One region of the Arthrobacter sp. NicSoilC5 genome, then DNA from elsewhere that is predicted to be linked to it. Evidence: riboswitches for the same ligand, from Rfam matches in the RefSeq annotation. Region 1 holds a riboswitch; the other holds the start of a gene.
The links. Region 1 has a riboswitch for cyclic di-AMP ahead of LDO22_RS18055 (M23 family metallopeptidase). Riboswitches for the same ligand answer to the same signal wherever they lie in the genome.
Positions count from the first base shown of each region.

Region 1 (4,769 bases):
CGGCCTGCGCCGCCGGACGGGTGCCGGGCTCGGACTTGATAATCGAGGAGGACTCCAGGAAGGGCGCCTTGTTGGTGGCTGCGGCGAACTTTGACCCGAATTCACCGAAGGAGAGGTGCTGGGCCTTCTTCTCCACCAGGCCAAAGCTTGCGATGTCCCAGAACGCCGTGGAGCCGCCAACGCCGAGGACCACCTCATACCCCTCCGGGGCACGGAAGAACTGGCTCAGGCCGTCGCGGACGGATCCGACCAGGTTCTTGACCGGCGCCTGCCGGTGCGAGGTGCCGAGGATGGTCTTGGACGCTGCTGCCAGGGCATCAATCTGTTCCTGGCGGACCTTTGACGGGCCGGCGCCGAACCGCCCGTCCTTGGGCAGGAGGTCGGCGGGGATCGTGATGCTGGTGTCGCTCACAGGTGCTCCAATTCGGCGGGGACGAAAACTTTGGTCCGGACGGGCGGGTAAGGGGTGGCCGGCAGTGCGCGGTGGCTGCGCGGCAGGCCTGTTCCATTCTGCCTGAAGGGCAGTGGGTGCGGGAGCCGGAGGGGGCAAAGTCCAGACAATGAGACGGTCCCGTCCAGGGTGGCTGCGCAGGGGGCAGCTATTCGGACAAAGTCAAAATAGGCTAAGCTAGCCCCCGGACTACCTCGCGGGAACAGAGCGGTACGGTGGGACAACGCAAGGTACTGCGCTCGAGGAGCTGAGCTGGATGACGGATCTGATCGACACTACGGAGATGTACCTCAGGACCATCCTGGAGCTTGAGGAAGAAAACATCGTTGCCCTTCGGGCCCGTATCGCCGAGCGTCTGCGCCACTCCGGCCCCACGGTGTCCCAGACCATCGGCAGGATGGAACGCGACGGACTCGTCGTCGTCTCCGGCGACAGGCACCTGGAACTTACGGACACGGGCCGCAAGCGGGCCACCGAGGTCATGCGCAAGCACCGGCTGGCCGAACGCCTGCTGGCTGACGTCATCGGTTTGGACTGGGCCTACGTGCACGACGAAGCCTGCCGCTGGGAACACGTCATGAGCGAGCGCGTTGAGCGGCGCATCTACGAGATGCTGGACCACCCCACCGAATCGCCCTACGGCAACCCGATCCCCGGCCTCGCCGCCCTGGGCGGACAGCCGGCCACCGGCTTCGCCGACGCGGTCATCAGCCTGGTGGAGGCCATGAAGGGCTACGGCCCCGCCTCTGCCGTGACCATCAGCCGGCTGGCCGAACCCATCCAGGTGGAGCCCGAACTGCTGGCGCAGCTGGACGAAGGCGGGATCCGGCCCGGCGCCGCCGTTGCGCTGGAACGCGTGGGAGATTACATCTCCGTGCGGGTGTCCGGAATCGAAGGGGCACTGGAGCTGCCGCCCGAGGTTGCCGCGCATGTTTTTGTCGCCGTCACCCAGCCCTGAGCCGCGCCTCATACCCCAGCGAAGCGCTTCCACGCAAAGATAACGGAATTGTTACCTAGGGTCTTAAGGCCCTATAGTGGAACCAATCGTTGATACTTAAGCGTTACCCGATCCGGAGCCGAGCTCTGCCAGCGGATCGGGTGCATGAGTCGTTACTGGCAGAGGCGGGGGAACCACAATTGGCAGCGGGGGACTGCCTTGGGGTGAAGTCCGTCAGCAGCAAGCCTCTCCAGTGAAGGATTCTTCCGGGAATACCCCTGTGCAGAAGCTTGCCCATGACGGGCCGGGTCTTTGATCTCTCTGACCCGAATCCGACAGCTAACTCCGCAGGCTTTTCCAGAGAGGAACCCTTCTTGACCATGCAGACCTCCCGGGGCCGCCGCCGCGCGGCAGGCCCCCCTTCGGCACCGCGGGTTGTCGAAGATGTCGCAGCGGAGCGCCCCCGCGATCTGCATCGTGACGCGCGCCGCCGCCGGGGTCCGTTCCGGCAGGTGACGGAGTTTGCCGCCGCCAGCGGCATCGGCCAGAAAGCCGGAATCGCCCTGGCCGCCACCGGTCTGGTGCTGACGGTCACGGTGCCCGCCACCAGCCCCGTCATGGCCACCGATGCCGCCGGCAACGCGCCACTGGCAGCTTCCGCCGTCAGTCCGCAGCCCCAGATTTCCGCTGATATCGGCGCCCAGATCGACTTCAGCCGCTCGGCAGTGGTGACCCAGGCCGACCCCGACGGGAAGCTGAAGCAGCTCCTGAGCGCCCAGTCCGCCGGCTCCGTCACGCGGGCCGCCTCGGCCGGCACCCTGGCCGCACCGCTGGCATCCCTCACCACCGCGTCGCCCTTTGGCTACCGGGTGAGCCCCATCACCGGCGGCTCCGGAGACTTCCACCGCGGCCAGGACTTCGTGGCGCAGTGCGGAACGTCCGTCCTGGCGGCCGCAACCGGCACCGTGACCTTCGCAGGCTGGCACCAGTACGGCGGTGGGAACCGGGTGGTCATCGATCACGGCAATGGGCTGGAGACCACCTACAACCACCTGTCGTCGTTCAACGTCAAGGTCGGACAGACCGTCTCCCGCGGCGAGGTCGTGGCGCTCAGCGGCACCACGGGCGCCTCCACCGGCTGCCACCTGCACTTTGAGGTCCAGGTCAACGGCGAAGTGGTCGATCCCATGGGCTGGCTGTAACCGAATGAGTGTGCACTCTCAGATCGCAGTGACCTGCCGTGACCTGAATGTGACATTGAAACAAAACTGCTGTACCGTCTAACTCGCGTCAACTTTTCCGAAGTTGACGCTCTTGAGTGGATTGCCTAACTCTGCCACCGCTCAAGGTCCGTTCGCATTTCATCGTCTGGCAGGGGCGGGGGAACCAATTTTGGCCTTCATTTCCTGAAGGCCTTGGGGTTAAGTCATGAGCTTCCCAGGAAGCAGAGTGGCCGGGTGACTCCCATCCGAATCCGACAGCTCACCTCGCAGGCATTGGGAGAGGCTACCTTCGTGTCTTCACGCCATCATTCTGCGCGCCACCGTGCGCAAACGGTTCGCACCAACCCCCTGGACGCCGTGTCCAAGGCCGTCAGTGCAAATGCCGGGACCGTAGGCCGCCAGGCTGCCGTTGTGGCAGCCGCATCGGGCCTTATCCTGAGCATGGGCCTGCCCGCCACCGCAGCTGACACCACCGCCGGTGTCTCCGCATCCACCGAGTCCGGTTCGGCCCAAACGGCCCTCGCCGTCACCGCCGCCCCCACGGCCACGGTTTCCTTCGAGCGTCCCGCCGTCAAGACCACCGCAGCTCCAAAGGTGGAAGCGGTGCGTCCCCAGTCCACCGCACCGGCCGTGCGCGACGCCGCTGCCACCGCAGGCCAGGATGCTGCCCCTGCCGCCAAGGCTGCCGAGACTGTCTCCGCCGCAACCTCCGGTATTGCAGCAATCGCCTACACCGGCATTGGCCACTCCTACGTCTGGGGCGGCACCAGCCCCGTCACCGGCTGGGACTGCTCCGGGTTCGTCCAGTGGGTCTACGCCCAGGCCGGCATCAGCATCCCCCGCACCAACGCGTGGAACATCATGACCCCCACCTCCACCCCGCAGCCGGGCGATCTTGTGGTCCAGAACGGCGGCGCGCACGTGGGCATCTACGTCGGCAACGGCATGATGGTCAGCGCACTCAACCCTTCCCAGGGCACGCTGCTCCACTCGCCTGCAGCCACCGGTACCTCGTCGTACTACCACCTCAACAAGTAGTTCTTGGGCTTCACGCTCCAAGGGCTATTTCTTTGCCCAAAGCTTTTTCGCTAGAAACCACATCCCCGTTCGGGATGCGCCGGCGTACCCCCAAGATGCCGGCGCATCCAGCTTCCCTTTGCCTGCCTACACGCGGTTCGAAGGAAAAACGAAAGAGAGAACTGATGACGACTCGTGCTACCGCACGGCACCGCGCCGAGGTCACCAAAACCAACTCGATCTCTGTCATTGCCAAAGCTGTCAGCGACAACGCCGGTGGCATGGGCCGCCAGGCTGCTGTCATCGCTGCTGCTTCCGGCCTGGTCCTGACCAGCGGCATTGCGGCCAACGCCGCCGACACCAACGTCAAGCGCGATTCCGCTCCCGCGTCCCAGATGGAAGTTGAATCCGTCGTCGACGCCCCGATCTCCGCGGCTTCCACCATTGCCATCAGCTACGAGAAGCCTGCCGTTACCACCACGCCGGCTCCCGTCGCCGAGCCTGAGCCCGAGGTTCAGGTACAGGAAGCTGCACCTGCCGCCCAGCCGGCTGCTCCCAAGGTCACCGCCAAGGTTGCCACGGCTGCCGCTCCGGCCGCCCCTGCAGCCCAGGCTTCGGCCAGCGGCAAGGGTGCTGCCATCCTGTCCGCAGCCTACGCACAGCTCGGTGTCATGCAGGACTGCACCATGCTGGTGACCAACTCCCTGGCCGCCGTGGGCATCCACTTCCACGACTGGCCGGCCGGTTACCTGTCCCTGGGCCGCACCGTGAGTGCAGCCGAAGCGCAGCCGGGCGACCTTATCTACTACGCCAACGGCGGCTCGGGCATGGCCCACATCGCTGTGTACGCCGGCAACGGCATGGCCGTCCACGGTGGCTACAACGGAAACCAGACCGTGGTCTTCAGCGCGAACGTGGGTTCCGGCCCCGTCTTCATCCGCGTCAACTAATAATTCCAGTGGCTGCCTGATCCAGCGCCGGCCGCGAATTGGGCAAGGGACCCCCGCCATCAGGCGGGGGTCCCTTGCGTCTTAATGGGCTTCTCCAGTGGAGCCCTTGCCCTTCCCGTCTTCGGGCCCGGTTCGGCTCCGGGACGGCGATTACCTGATTCTGCATTTCTTTGTTTACTCTTGTGATGTCG
Region 1 is NZ_AP024660.1:3,856,400-3,861,168, forward strand. It holds gene serC (phosphoserine transaminase) at 1-412, opposite strand, end outside; gene LDO22_RS18050 (metal-dependent transcriptional regulator) at 708-1,409, shown strand; cyclic di-AMP (ydaO/yuaA leader) riboswitch at 1,516-1,758, shown strand; gene LDO22_RS18055 (M23 family metallopeptidase) at 1,769-2,590, shown strand; cyclic di-AMP (ydaO/yuaA leader) riboswitch at 2,703-2,898, shown strand; gene LDO22_RS18060 (C40 family peptidase) at 2,969-3,649, shown strand; gene LDO22_RS18065 (NlpC/P60 family protein) at 3,814-4,578, shown strand.

Region 2 (4,769 bases), 940 kb from region 1:
AACAGCGTCGGCGACGTCGCCCTGCTTGACGGTGCCGAACAGACGGCCGGACTCGCCGGCCTTGACGACCAGCTTGACCGGCTTGGCGGACAGTGCAGCGGCCTGCTTCTGAGCATCTTCCAGGGAAGCGTGCTCGCGGGCGGCGCGGGCAGCCTTGATGGACTCAACCTGCTTCTCGCCACCCTTCGACCAGGTCAGGGCGAAGTTGCGGGGCAGCAGGTAGTTACGTGCGTAACCGTCCTTGACCTCGACAACATCGCCGGCAGCACCGAGACCGGTGACTTCGTGGGTCAGAATGAGCTTTGCCATGTTAGTTAATCCCTTCCTTAGCCGCGGCCAGCGCCGGAGTAAGGCAGCAGAGCAACTTCGCGGGCGTTCTTGATTGCCTGGGCGATCTTGCGCTGTTCCTGCACCGTGACGCCAGTGACGCGACGGGCGCGGATCTTTCCGCGGTCGGAGATGAACTTGCGCAGCAATGCTACGTCCTTGTAGTCGATGACAGTGATGTCAGCGGCCTTCAAGGGGTTGGACTTTGGTTTGGGCTTACGGAGTTCAGCCTTAGCCATCGTGGAGCTCCTATTCTAGGGAGCCCGTGGATATTGATCCACGGGATGGTGGTGGTCCGACGGCGGCAGTGCCTTGGGTGCGTGGCGCACCCGGGCAGTCCCGGCGCCGGGCCGTTATTTGGGTTTTAGAAGGGAGGTTCGGAATCGGGGCCGTTGCCCCAGCCGCCTGCGTTGGAGACACCGGGCGTAGCCCAGGGATCGTCCTGTGCAGCCTGCTGGTTGCCGCCGCCCCAACCTCCACCGGAGTTGCCGCCCTGATTTCCACCAGAGTTGCCTCCTCCGAAGCCACCGCCGCTGTTGCGGCCGCCGAAGCCGCCGCCACCCTGTCCGCCGGAGCGCTGGGTGCGGTTGACCTTGGCATTGGCGTAGCGCAGGCTGGGGCCGATTTCGTCGACCTCAAGCTCGATAACGGTGCGCTTTTCGCCTTCTTTTGTTTCGTAGGAACGGCTCTTCAGGCGGCCGGTCACGATGACGCGCATGCCCTTGGTCAGGGATTCGGCGACGTTCTCGGCTGCTTCACGCCATACGGCAGCGCGGAGGAACAGGGTTTCCCCGTCCTTCCACTCGTTGGACTGGCGATCAAAGGTGCGGGGGGTGGAAGCGATGGTGAAGTTCGCTACTGCCGAACCTGACGGTGTGAACCGCAATTCCGGGTCATTGGTGAGGTTACCGATGACCGTAATGGTGGTCTCGCCTGCCATCTACTGCCTCCTTGTTCGATCCTGGGTGAAGAGTGCGTTTCCTGCGGGGTAAAGAATGAAGACGGTGCTGAATTACTCAGCAACAACCTTCTGCTCTTCGGGGCGGGTGATCTTGGTGCGCATGATGGTCTCGTTAAGAGACAGCTGGCGGTCAAGTTCCTTGGCGGTCTCCGGCTTGGCGGTGAAGTTCACCACGGCGTAGATACCTTCGGACTTCTTCTTGATGTCGTAAGCCAGACGGCGACGGCCCCAGATGTCAACCTTTTCGATGGTTCCACCATCGTTGGTGATGACGTTCAGGAACTTCTGAAGCGACGGCTCAACGGTACGCTCTTCGACCTCGGGGTCGATGATTACCATCAATTCGTAAGGACGCATATGTGAACCCACCTCCTTTGGGCTAAGCGGTTACGGCATTTCCGTAACAGGAGGTTCATTTGCGATTCCGTGCAATGCCTTGCCGCCGGAACGGAGGCAGGACGCAGCACAGACTTCAATATCTTAGTGCATTTGGACCCGATAGGCGATTCGCGCTTGACCCAAGGCTAGCCCCGGTGGAGGTGGGCAGCAGCCGCAGGTTCAGCCATGTGGAAAACCCTGCCGTCACTGGCGCCCATACCAATGCACTTTGCCGACAGGGGAGCGCCACGCCAACGCAGTGAGGTCCGTTACCTAATTGTGATTCGCAGACCCTTTTCGTGTACGGTCGTCCGGGGGCCGCCCCCAGCCGGCTCCAGTCCCGGATGCCGCCCAACTCTGCCGCGTCCGTGATTATCACCAGATTCCAGGCAGAGGCGGGGGACCCAAGCGTCCCGGGCACGGCAACGCGCCTGCCCTTGGGGTGAAGCCGCAGCACGCGGCCGCATGCCCTCATTCGAACCCGACAGCTAACTCCGCAGGCGACGAGAGGTAGCATCCCCATGCCCGCACCCCGCAAAGGCAGCGCCAAACGAGCGCACCGTTATCAAAATGAGACAGATCCCGCCCGGACATCCCCGGCCTTCAAGTCCGGTGCTCCGGCCCGGGCGCGCCGCCGCTGGCCCCTTGCCGCCGGTCTTGCCGCAGCACTCCTCGGAGCAGGTTCCCTTGGCCTGGGCCTGACCCACGGTGACGGAACCGCTGACGTGGCGCGGGTGGCGAGTGCAGAGGATGCCGGCAGCGCCGCACCCACCCAAACTCCGGACATTCCGGTCCCCGCTCCAACGCCAGTCCCGGCAGTCGAGGCCGCTCCTGCCGCCGCTCCTTCGCCGGCAGAGGCACCGGCACCTGCCCCCGCAGCAGTACCGGCACCCGCTGCCCCTGCCCCTCCCTCCGAAGCACCCATCGCTGTGGCGCCGGCGGCGGCACAGCTGGCCAGCACCGGGACGCCTGCGCCCGCCGGGGTCCCGGGGAACTGGACCATGACCTTCGCCGACGAGTTCAACGGGGCCGGACTGGACACCGCGAAGTGGTCCGGCTGCTGGTTCTCCCCCGGTTGCGGAACCATGAACAAGGTCTCCACCAGCCCGGCGAACGTCTCCGTGGCCAACGGGAACCTGGCCCTGGGGCTCAGCTCATCCACCTCCGGCGGACTGGTATCCACCAACCCGAAGGGCGGGGCGGGGACCGGCTTCCAGTTCACCACCGGCTACGTCGAGGCCAGGATCAAGTTCCCGGGCAACGCCAACGGCCTCTACAACTGGCCTGCCTTCTGGACCACCGGACAGTCGTGGCCGGCCACCGGCGAGAATGACATCGCCGAGGTCCTGCAGGCCAAGATGACCGTGAACTACCACTCCGGTTCCGGCTCCCACAACCAGGGCGGCGTGGGCGGCAACTGGGCCAACGAGTACCACACCTTTGGCCTGCACCGGATGGCAAACTCCTCGGACGTGTACTTCGACGGCGTCAAGGTCAAGTCCTACCCCACCGACGACGGAAATGCCCCGCAGTACATCGTGCTGAATGTCGGCGCCTCCTCCACGAACCCGGCCTACGGCGCGCCGTCCCAGATGATGGTGGACTACGTGCGCGCCTGGCAGTAGCAGGCCACGCCCCCAGGTGAAAGGGCGACGGCGGGATCTCCCGCCGTCGCCCTTTTTCGGCTTCCCTCAAGGTTGCCTAAAGCAACCCTCCGGCGACGATGTGATCCAGTACACTCTTGCAATGAAGCTCCTGTACGTGACGGAAAGCGTGCCCAACCGGGATCCGGAACTGGGGGACGGAAGCTCGATGATCCCGTACGAAGTAATCCTGCACCTCCCCCCTGGCATTGCCGTCACGCTGCTGACTTTCTCGGGTCCTGTTCCGGTTCCGGCAGAGATCAGGAACCGCTGCGATACCATGTACGAACTGGCCCCGCGCGAGGAACTTTCGGCCTTTGCCCGCTCCATGGGCGGCCTCACCGGATTGGGAAAGCACCGGCGGTCCACCCCCTCCGCCCGCGCCGCCGCGGCCCGGTTGTCCGCAAGCCGGGACGCCACCCTGATCCATGGCCCCCATGCCCTCTTCCTGTCCCACTGCGTCACCGGTCCCCTGGTGCTGCAGACAGTGGACCCCTGGTCCATCCGGGCCGGCATGGACACCGCCATCGCCCGTACCTTCCGGCCCGCCTACCGGCTGCGCGAACAATTGGCCGCCCGCGCTGAACGGCAGCTGCCGCCCCGGGCCAGGCTCCTGACCGTCGGAGCCCAGGACGCAGCGGCCTGGTCCGCCACGCTGGGCAGGCCGGTCACGAGCATCCCCAACGGCACGGCGGTGGCCACCGGTCCCCGCCGGGAGCGGAAAGCCCCCGTGGTGTGCTTCGCAGGCAGCCTAAACTACGCGCCGAACGTGGACAGCGCCACGGTACTGGTCAACAGGATCGCGCCGCTGGTGTGGCGGGAGGTCCCGGACGCCCGCTTCGTCATCGCAGGGCGGCGCCCCACACCGGCGGTTCAGGCGCTGGCCGGACCCCGGGTGGATATCCTGGCCAACGTGCCTTCCATCCTGGATGTGTTCCAGGGCGCGGATGTGGCGGTTTTCCCGGACGAACACGGCGTGGGTATCCGGAACTCCGTCCTGGAGGCCCTCGCCGCGGGGCTGCCCGTGGTGGCCACGCCGGTGGCCGCGAGGGAACTTCCCGCACATCCGCTGCTGGCCGTTCGGGACAGCCAGGACACTCTTGTCCGCGAGGTGGTGGAGCACCTCACCGCCCCCAAGCAACCGCCCGGGCCTTCCCACGGCACCGCCGGAACGGCGGCCGCAGGCGCAGTCCGCACCTGGGACACCGTGGCAGGCCAATACCTGGCGGAGGTCCGTGCGGCCATGGCCGGTTCATCCCCGGCGGGGGAGCTTACCCGGACGAACAGGCAACCATGACGTACGCGCCGGGGGAACTGGAGCGCAAGGGAGTCCGGGGAGCCCTGTGGCAGGGGCTGGCCTTCGCCTCGGGCAGGGTGATCGTGCTGGTGACCACGGTGGTCCTGGCACGGCTGCTCTCACCTGAGGAATACGGCCTCGTCGCCTTGGCGCTGGTGCTGAT
Region 2 is NZ_AP024660.1:2,914,778-2,919,546, forward strand. It holds gene rplI (50S ribosomal protein L9) at 1-309, opposite strand, end outside; gene rpsR (30S ribosomal protein S18) at 327-566, opposite strand; gene LDO22_RS13685 (single-stranded DNA-binding protein) at 692-1,267, opposite strand; gene rpsF (30S ribosomal protein S6) at 1,340-1,645, opposite strand; cyclic di-AMP (ydaO/yuaA leader) riboswitch at 2,033-2,181, shown strand; gene LDO22_RS13695 (glycoside hydrolase family 16 protein) at 2,188-3,291, shown strand; gene LDO22_RS13700 (glycosyltransferase family 4 protein) at 3,413-4,606, shown strand; gene LDO22_RS13705 (oligosaccharide flippase family protein) at 4,603-4,769, shown strand, end outside.
Region 2: linked by a shared signal. The riboswitch ahead of LDO22_RS13695 (glycoside hydrolase family 16 protein) and the one ahead of LDO22_RS18055 (M23 family metallopeptidase) in region 1 are both predicted to bind cyclic di-AMP.